Regions from separate parts of the Variovorax sp. Soil_C_12 genome, predicted to be linked through region 1. Evidence: predicted binding sites of a transcription regulator. Region 1 holds the regulator's gene; the other holds the start of a gene.
The links. Region 1 encodes NrdR, which represses ribonucleotide reductase genes. Its sites were predicted from a motif close to CACNANATNTNGTG; they were not measured.
Positions count from the first base shown of each region.

Region 2: the regulator NrdR is predicted to act here: its motif matches at 2,784-2,797, upstream of AC3A6X_RS12900 (ribonucleoside-diphosphate reductase subunit alpha).

Region 1 covers NZ_JBDGIO010000010.1:137,478-142,272, reverse strand. The annotation lists gene glyA (serine hydroxymethyltransferase) at 1-555, shown strand, start outside; gene nrdR (transcriptional regulator NrdR) at 575-1,018, shown strand; gene AC3A6X_RS24715 (type IV pilin protein) at 1,019-1,480, opposite strand; gene AC3A6X_RS24710 (pilus assembly protein) at 1,488-4,795, opposite strand, start outside.
Region 2 covers NZ_JBDGIO010000004.1:125,855-130,649, forward strand. The annotation lists gene AC3A6X_RS12885 (sensor histidine kinase) at 1-358, shown strand, start outside; gene AC3A6X_RS12890 (sigma-54-dependent transcriptional regulator) at 363-1,880, shown strand; gene ampD (1,6-anhydro-N-acetylmuramyl-L-alanine amidase AmpD) at 1,980-2,561, shown strand; gene AC3A6X_RS12900 (ribonucleoside-diphosphate reductase subunit alpha) at 2,912-4,795, shown strand, end outside.

The DNA.
Region 1 (4,795 bases):
CTGCGCGGCCCGCGCGGCGGCATCATCCTGATGAAGTCGCAGCACGAGAAGGCGATCAACAGCGCGATCTTCCCCGGCCTGCAGGGCGGCCCGCTGATGCACGTGATCGCAGCCAAGGCCGTGGCCTTCAAGGAAGCGCTGTCCCCGGAATTCAAGACCTACCAGCAGCAGGTCGTGAAGAACGCGCAGATCGTCGCCGAGACGCTGAGCGCGCGGGGCCTGCGCATCGTCAGCGGCCGCACCGAAAGCCACGTGATGCTGGTCGACCTGCGCGCCAAGGGCATCACCGGCAAGGAGGCCGAAGCCGTACTGGGCAGCGCCCACATGACCATCAACAAGAACGCCATCCCCAACGACCCCGAGAAGCCAATGGTGACCAGCGGCGTGCGCATCGGCACGCCCGCCATGACCACCCGCGGCTTCAAGGACGAGGAGGCGCGCCTCACCGCGAACCTGATCGCCGATGTGCTGGACAACCCGCGAGATGCCGCCACCATCGAGGCGGTGCGCACCAAGGTACACGCGCTGACCAGCCGCTTCCCGGTCTACCGCTGATCACCCGCATGGCGTCCGCATGAAGTGCCCTTTCTGCGGTCATCTCGAAACGCAGGTCGTCGAGACCCGCGTGTCGGAGGATGGCGACTTCGTGCGGCGCCGCCGCCAGTGCGGCACCTGCGAAAAGCGCTTTACCACCTACGAGCGGCCGGACGTCAACTTCCCAGTGGTGGTCAAGAAGGACGGCAGCCGCGCCGACTTCGACGCCAAGAAGGTCCGCGCCTCGATGATGCTGGCGCTGCGCAAGCGGCCGGTGAGCATCGAGCAGATCGACCATGCGCTGCTGCGCATCGAGCAGAAGCTGCTTTCCAGCGGATTGCGCGAGATCGAGTCCACCAAAGTCGGCGAGTTGGTGATGCGCGAACTCAAGCGCATGGACAAGGTGGCTTACGTGCGCTTTGCCTCGGTCTATCGCAGCTTCGAGGACGTGGACGAGTTCAGGCAGTTGCTGCGGGATATCTGATCAGCGCCAGCAGTCGCTAGGGGTCAAGCCAGTATTGGCATTCGCAATCCCCCGAAGCCCTGTGTTGTCGAGTTGCAGTGTGCCGCAGCGATCTCCGTCCATCGACCCGGTCGGTACGGCCTCGAGATTGAAAGAACTGTCGGCCCGCGTGCCGGCCACGAAGCCAATCGTGTAGTTCTTCGCACCTTGTCGTGGCACGGTTGCTAGCGTGTCCGGCAGTGTCATGTCTGTGGTCTCCCCGATCGCACGCTTGAAACTGTCGTTCTGCGAGTAAAAGCGTTGCATGTACTGCGCCGCTTCCATGAGCTGTGCGCGCGCCTCGGCGCGCTTCGACTTGCGCACTGACTCGAGATAGCTCGGATAGGCGATCGCGGCCAGGATGGCGACGATCGCGACCACGATCATCACCTCGATGAGGGTAAAGCCGCCTTGGCGCCGGCGTGTTTGGTTAATCATTGTCATTGCCAGCTCAATACGAAGGAGGCGTGGCGATCTGCCGCCACTGGCGCTTGACCGGCGTTCCTCCCAGCTTGACCTTCCTGGTGGAATCCGCGCCTTCAAGCCCAGCCTCGGAAGTCCCACGAACCCGCACAATCCGGCGCTGCCCGATCGATAAGAAACGCGTCACTGCGGCAGTGACGTTGTCCGCCGCCGTGAACGTGCCGTCATTGTTGGTATCGAAAGTCGGGCCGTCCTGGCTGGGCGCACCCGTGAAGGGATCGAGCACGAAGGTATAACCCTGGGGCTGCGTCGCAGTGCAGCCGGTGGCCGTGCCGCCGGGCACCATGGTGTCGAAGAGCACACGACCCGATTCGATCTGCGGCGCATAGATCTGCCGCTGGCCGGGGGCGATAGTCATTCGGATCTTCCAGCCGCGCTTCTTGGCGGTGTCGCCAGTGCCGTAGTCCACGCTGTTGCTGCTGATGGCGAAGTAGTCACCAGTGCTGCCATTGATCGTCAAAGGGGTGATGGTCTGCGTCACGAGGGCGGCGGTTGTTACATAACCACCCAGCGTTGGCTTGTCCCAGATGCCGTAGAGACTTTGCTGGCCCGTGCTGGATGCGTCATCGCTCTCGAACAGCTTGCCCGTACCTGCAAGGACCATGACCCCGCCGAGCGGATGAGGCACCACGGTGGGCGCAGCCGTAATGGGCTCGACCACACCCGCGCTGTTTGTTGCCCAGAAGAACGGACTGCCAGAAAAAGCCACGCGCCATTGAGAACGATCGGCAGACGAGAAATCAAACTTCCAGATGAAGCCCAGAAGGTCACCCGCATAGGCGGCCACAACGCGTTTGTTGGCGTCGCGTACCAGCTTTACGCCACCGAGGCCGGCGGAGGAACTGCTGAGAGCTGGGCTCAGGACCTTGATGCGCGCGCCTGTCCGCGCATCTATCACATACAACCGAGAACGTCCGCTGGCGCTGCTGTAGCCATTCCCGGTGATGATGACCGAGGTGCCGTCTTGCATGATGCCCGCCTCCGGCGCCTGCAGCACATGCCCCAGCTCGCTGTAGTCCGGATTGTCACTGTTGATTTCCCACAGGATGTCGGCTGCGCCAGGCGCCGATTGCTGGGCAGACAGCGCCGTCGGATTGCCACTCGTTGGCATGGACGGAACGGGCACATTGATCGCAAACAGGTTCTTCGCGCCCGCGCCCCCGGTGCCGACGACCAGGTTTCGCCATTTGCTGTCGGTGTTGTCGTAGACATCGACCTCGGTCAAGGGTCCGTCGACGAAATACTTGTGGTCATAGGCCGGATTCGCCAAGTCCTTGAGCTGCCCCAGCACGGTCCGGGGCACGAAGGCAAAGCTCTCAACGCCGCTGTCTGCATTAAACGCATGCAGCATCCCGTCATTGGCGCCCACGAAGAGTTGAGGAGCCCGGAATTTCTTGCTCTTCAAATAGCGCAGGTAGCTGCTCTGCCCAGGCGTGGTGTCCGGGAGAAAGTCGTACTGACTGTCTACGAGGTCTTTCACCAGCACGGGAGTTGAATTGACGATATCGCCCAGCACCGAGATCCTCTTGCGGTAGGTGTTTTGCTCTTCGCTCCGCTCGCCGCGCACATAACCGATCAGCTTCGCGGGCTCGGTGACACCGAGCAGGGTCTGGGTTGTAGTACTCATCGCGGCGGCGGTAAAAGCCACACCCGTAGAGTCTTCCTGCTTGAGTGTGTAGATGTTGCGGTCCGCCGGCTCCGGCAGCCTGTTCGATGCAGACCAGAGCGTGCTGCCGTCGCTCAGCCGCTGGGCTTCGACCTCACCCGTCCAGTCGCCGGCTTTGTAGCTGGGGATGTACTTGGCAGTCGTCGACGCATAGCTGCGCCCCGACACCGCAATACCAGCCTCCCTGCGACCACTGCTGGCGACTATCGTGGTGATCATCGACTTCAGCGCGTCGGTATATTCCACTACGTTCTGGGCGCTGGCTGACCTGCCTCGGCTGTTGACCGCGGCGTGCCAGAGATCATCTGCATTCGCAATATCGTCGGCCTTCGGAGAACCCCAACCTACCGTTCCAGCGAGCAGCCCGGGCCAGTCCTCCGGATTGCTTCTATTGCCGCGGATGCCGAGCCCAATGGTGAAGTTCACCAAGTGCTGCCAGAACGCCGGATCTGAACCCGGCTCATCTGAATTGCTCGCCGGCACATCGTTCGGCAGATCAGTCCGCAAATCTCTGCTCCAGTAGTACATTGCAACGTCAGCGAGGGAAGGGTCGCTAGGTCCACGATAGGGCGCGACGGGCGTGTACGTGAAAGTCCTTGTGCCGTTGGCGTGAGTGATGCCGGGGCCGCTGCTGTTGTCGACGTCCTGGTTTGCACCCGGCGTGCTGGCCGGATCACTGTTCCACATTCCATCCGTCATAAGGACATGAAACGAACGTCGACAGCTTAGATGGGCGCTGGGTGACTCACCGCTCTCGGGGTCTGCGGCCCAGGGCGAACCAGAATCCGCGCGCGAAAAGTACTGTCCTACATCGTCCATGGCGCGGCGCAGCGGCGTGCTGCGCGGTGTCAATGAACTAAACAACAGGTTATAAAACGCTTGCCGATTGGTAGGCGAGAACGGCCTGACGCCCATCAGGACCGTCTTGGTAGATACGCCGTCGATGACCTTAGGCGTAACACTGCCGATAGTTCCAAAGCCGACACGAAACGCCGAGGGCACGGCAGCGAATGCTTCGGCCGTCCCTCCCCTGGCCACCTTCAGGCGATTGCGTGCGTAGGTGAACCAGTTGGAAAAGTTCTGAGCCTCCTCTCTGAATGTGCAAGTGCTACCTGCGCAGTCTGTACGGTTGAGCCCTTTGGGATAGCTATTCCCATCCGAAATGATGACTTGCGTGAAATCGCCAATGGCCGTCCCGGAGGCGCCGGCATTCAATCGATAGTACTGTGCAGGCCAGATGGTTTCGTCAGTCTTGGGATAACTGAAAGGATGGAAGTTGTCCCGCACCTCGGTCGCCCATAGTGCGGTAACGGTCTGGGTCGCAACAAGGTTTGCCCTCACAGAAAGATCGCTTGGATCGGACGGCGCTTGATCTGCAGGGTATTCAGGATAGCGCGTACCGTTAGCTGTCAACCAGGGCCGGTAACGTATCTCCGGGTTGTAGTAGAGCGGGTTGATGGTCGACGAACGGAAGCGCCGAGCAAGGAGAACGTCGCTGTTGTATGTAGCCACCGAAGCCCATGGCTGGTAAACGCTCCCCCCGTGCCAGGGAGTTCCGTCAATAAGCGTCAGATTCGGGTACCGAAAACAAAGATCGTCCGGAACGCACT
Region 2 (4,795 bases), on a different contig from region 1:
CGACATTGAGCACCTGCGGCGCATCCTCGTGAATCTGCTCGACAACGCCGCGCGCTACGCGGGCGAGCGCGAAGGCTCTATCCAGGTGATGACGCGGCTGAATGCGGCCGGCCGCGCAAGCCTGCAGGTGTGGAGCGACGGCGCGCCGCTCGAGCCCGCGGTGCAGCGCCATCTGTTCGAACCCTTCTTCTCCTCCGAGAGCCGCTCCAGCGGCCTCGGCCTCTACCTGTGCCGCGAGCTGTGCGAACGCCACGGCGCGACCATCGGCTACGAGCGCCGCACCCTCGCCGCAGGCGGGCCGGAGGGCAACGAATTCGCCGTCGTCTTCATGCCGGGCGAAGGCGGGCTGACACAATAGCGCCGTGAGCAGCTCCAATCCGTCCGCACAGCGCCCTGCACAGATCCTGGTCGTCGACGACGAGCCCGACCTGCGCACGCTCTACGAGCTCACGCTGCTGCGCGAGGGCTACCGCGTCGAGGCGGCCGGCAGCGTGTCGGAGGCGCGCGAGCATCTGGACGCGGGCCGCTTCGATGCCGTGATCACCGACATGCGCCTGCCCGACGGGCTGGGCATGGAAATCCTGCAGCGCATCCAGCAGGAGCAGCGCAGCGAGCGCTGCGTGGTGATGACCGCCTACGGCTCGGCCGAGAACGCGGTCGAGGCCCTGAAGGCGGGCGCCTTCGACTACCTCACCAAGCCGGTGGACCTGAAGCAGTTCCGCACCGTCGTGGCCTCGGCGGTGCAGGCGCAGGCCGCGCCCGCGCGGCCGGTGCGCCAGGCGGAGGACAGCGGCGGCAAGCTGGCCGCAACCACCAGCAACGCCGGTATCGCGGCGCTCGAACGGCTGGTCGGCGGCTCCGAGCCGATGCGCCTGGTCAAGTCCCGCATCGCCAAGGTGGCGCGCGGCATGGCGCCGGTGCTGGTGCGCGGCGAGTCCGGCACCGGCAAGGAACTGGCGGCGCGTGCGGTGCATGCGTGCAGCCAGCGCAGCGACGGCCCCTTCGTCGCCGTCAACTGCGGCGCCATTCCCGAGAACCTGCTCGAGGCCGAGTTCTTCGGCGCCAGAAAGGGCTCGTACACCGGCTCCTCGCAAGACCGCGACGGCTACTTCCAGGCCGCGCGCGGCGGCACGCTCTTCCTCGACGAGATCGGCGACCTGCCGCTGGCGATGCAGTCCAAGCTGCTGCGCGCGATCCAGGAGCGCAGCGTGCGGCCGATCGGCTCGACCCAGGAAGACGCCGTCGACGTGCGCATCGTGAGCGCCACGCACAAGGACCTGCAGGCCGAGGTGCAGGCCGGCCGCTTCCGGCAGGACCTGTTCTATCGACTGAACGTGATCGAGATCGCGGTGCCGGCGCTGCGCGAGCGCCGCGAGGATCTGCCGGCACTCTGCGAGGCGCTGCTGGCGCGCATTGCGCGCGACGCCGGCATGCCGATCCCCGCGCTGTCGGCCGAGGTGCTGCAGCGCCTGTCGCAGCATCCGCTGCACGGCAACGTGCGCGAGCTCGAGAACCTGCTGCACCGCGCCGTCGCCTTGAGCGATGGCGACGTGCTGCACATCGATGTCTCGAGCCCCGCGGCTCAACTCGAGCCGGCGGGCGCGCCGCCTGCCACCGCAACGCCGGCGCCGGCCGAGCCGCAGCAGCCCGCGCCTCCCGCGGCCAGGCCCGCCGCCGCGGTGCCGAGCGATCTGCAAAGCTACCTGGACCAGCAGGAGCGCGAGATCCTCGTTCGCGCGCTGCAGGAAAGCGGCTTCAACCGCACCGCCGCCGCGGCGCGGCTGGGCCTGAGCCTGCGGCAGATCCGCTATCGCATCGCGCGCCTGGGCATCGCGACGCCGGGCGGCGACGACAGCCATGGCAACGGACCCGACGACTGAGGACACGAGCGCCGCCCGGGCGCCCGCAGGTGCTTCCATGAGCACCGCCCGGCCGCCCGAAGGCGCTCGCACCGCAGCGCGTAGCGCGAAGGTTGCCCCATGAGCACGGGCCTCTGGCAGGACGGCTGGTACCGCTTCGCCCGGCCGCTGCGCTCGCCGAACTTCGGACCGCGGCCTGCCGGTGCGCAGATCGACCTGATCGTGCTGCACTCCATCAGCCTGCCGCCGGGCCGCTATGGCGGCGACGAGGTGCAGCAGCTCTTCATGAACCAGCTGGACTGGGACGCGCATCCCTACTTCGGCAGCATCCGCGGCCTCGAGGTCTCGGCCCATTTCTATGTGCGCCGCAACGGCGAGCTCTGGCAGTTCGTGAGCTGCGACGACCGCGCCTGGCATGCCGGGCCATCGTCCTGGCGCGGCCGCACCAACTGCAACGACGATTCGATCGGCATCGAGCTCGAAGGCCTGGAGGGTGCGCATTTCGAGCTTGCGCAATACGAAACCCTGGCCAGTCTCTGCCCAGCCATCGCGCAGCGCTATGCGATCGCCTTCGTCGCCGGCCACGAGCACATCGCACCGGGCCGCAAGGCCGATCCCGGCAGCGGCTTCGACTGGCCTCTGCTGCAGCGGCAGCTGGCATGGGCGCCCGCGATGTTCCCGGACACAACTGTTGCCCGCTGATTTTTTTCAATGGTCGCTGCGGCACTGATGCGCCGGCGCCACGGCCGAGCCATCGCCGCTTTTGCTTTCGGTCCGCGCAGCAACCATGCGCCTTTCAGGCCCAAAAACGCGCGCAAGGCGCATGAACAGCGGCGCCCGCTAAGGTGGCTCAGTAACGACGCCGCAAACCCGCCGATGGCAAGGTGTCCACAGAGGATGGATACCGTTGAACTACAAGGAAAACACTATATCTAGTGGGTTGAACCCCCCTTGGACCCCAGATATAGTGTGCCCTGGCCCTGTGCTTCATGCCAAGCAACCGGCCAGACGCGGCACCGCCGCCCCAACAAGAATTGCCAACAGAGGATCGAATGCAAACTGCCCTGAACCATCCCGCCACCTCCCGCGCCGTAACCTCGACGCCGCAACACCCCAGCGACAAGGCCGGCTCGCACGCCGGCAACGCGCTTGCCAACTACCAGATCATCCGCCGCAACGGCGCCGTCGTTCCCTTCGAGCCCAACAAGATCGCGATCGCGATGATGAAGGCCTTCCTCGCGGTGCATGGCACCCAGGGCGCGGCCTCCGCCAGCGTGCGCGAGACGGTCGACACGCTGACCCAGGGCGTGGTGCGCGCCATGCTGCGCTCGCGTCCGGGCGGCGGCACCTTCCACATCGAGGACGTGCAGGACCAGGTCGAGCTGGGCCTGATGCGCGGCGGCCACCACGAGATCGCGCGCGCCTACGTGCTGTACCGCGAGCGCCGCTCGCAGGAGCGCTCCAAGCAGGGCGAGCTTGAAGCCCCGGTCGCCGTCTCCACGCTGCACGTGCTCGACCGCGGCGAGCGCGTCGCTCTGGACCTCAACGAGCTCAAGGGCCTGATCGAATCCGCCTGCGCCGGCCTGGGCGAGAGCATCACGGCCGGCCCGATCGAGGCCGAGACCATGCGCAACCTCTACGACGGCGTGCCGCTTGACGAGGTCTACAAGGCCTCGATCCTGGCCGCCCGCACGCTGATCGAGAAGGACCCGGACTACACCTTCGCCACGGCGCGCCTGCTGCTGCACACGATCTTCAAGGAAGTCATCGGCCGCGAAGTGCCGGCCGCTGAGCGCGCCCAGGCCTACGCCGACAGCTTCCCGCTGTTCATCAAGAAGGGCGTGGACAACGAACTGCTCGACGAGAAGCTGCAGCAGTACGACCTGGCCCGCCTGGGCGCCGCGCTCAAGCCCGAGCGCGACCTGCAGTTCGACTACCTCGGCCTGCAGACCCTGTACGACCGCTACTTCCTGCACGTGCGCAAGACCCGCATCGAGCTGCCGCAGGCCTTCTTCATGCGCGTGGCCATGGGCCTGGCGCTGAACGAGATCGACCGCGAGGCGCGCGCCATCGAGTTCTACGAGGTGCTGTCCTCCTTCGACTTCATGTCCAGCACGCCCACGCTGTTCAACAGCGGCACGCTGCGCTCGCAGCTCTCCAGCTGCTACCTGACCACCGTGCCCGACGACCTGGACGGCATCTACGAGTCGATCAAGGAAAACGCCCTGCTCTCCAAGTTCGCCGGCGGCCTGGGCAACGACTGGACCCGCGTGCGCGCGCTGGGCAGCCACATCAAGGGCACCAACGGCGAGTCGCAGGGCGTGGTGCCCTTCCTCAAGGTGGTGAACGACACCGCGGTCGCGGTCAACCAGGGCGGCAAGCGCAAGGGCGCGGTCTGCACCTACCTGGAAAGCTGGCACCTCGACATCGAGGAGTTCCTGGAGCTGCGCAAGAACACCGGCGACGACCGCCGCCGCACGCACGACATGAACACGGCCAACTGGATTCCCGACCTGTTCATGCGCCGCGTGATGGAAAAGGGCAGCTGGACGCTGTTCTCGCCTTCCAGCGTGCCGGACCTGCACGACAAGTTCGGCGCCGACTTCGAAACCGCCTACGTCGCCTATGAAGAGAAAGCCGCGCGCGGCGAGATCAAGCCCAGCCGCACGCTCCAGGCCACCGATCTCTGGCGCAAGATGCTCACGATGCTGTTCGAGACCGGCCATCCCTGGATCACCTTCAAGGATGCCTGCAACGTGCGCTCGCCCCAGCAGCACGTCGGCGTGGTCCACTCGTCCAACCTCTGCACCGAGATCACGCTCAACACCAGCGACACCGAGACCGCCGTCTGCAACCTGGGCTCGGTCAACCTGCTGCAGCACCTGAAGGACGGCAAGGTCGACCAGGAGAAGCTGCAACGCACCGTGTCGACCGCG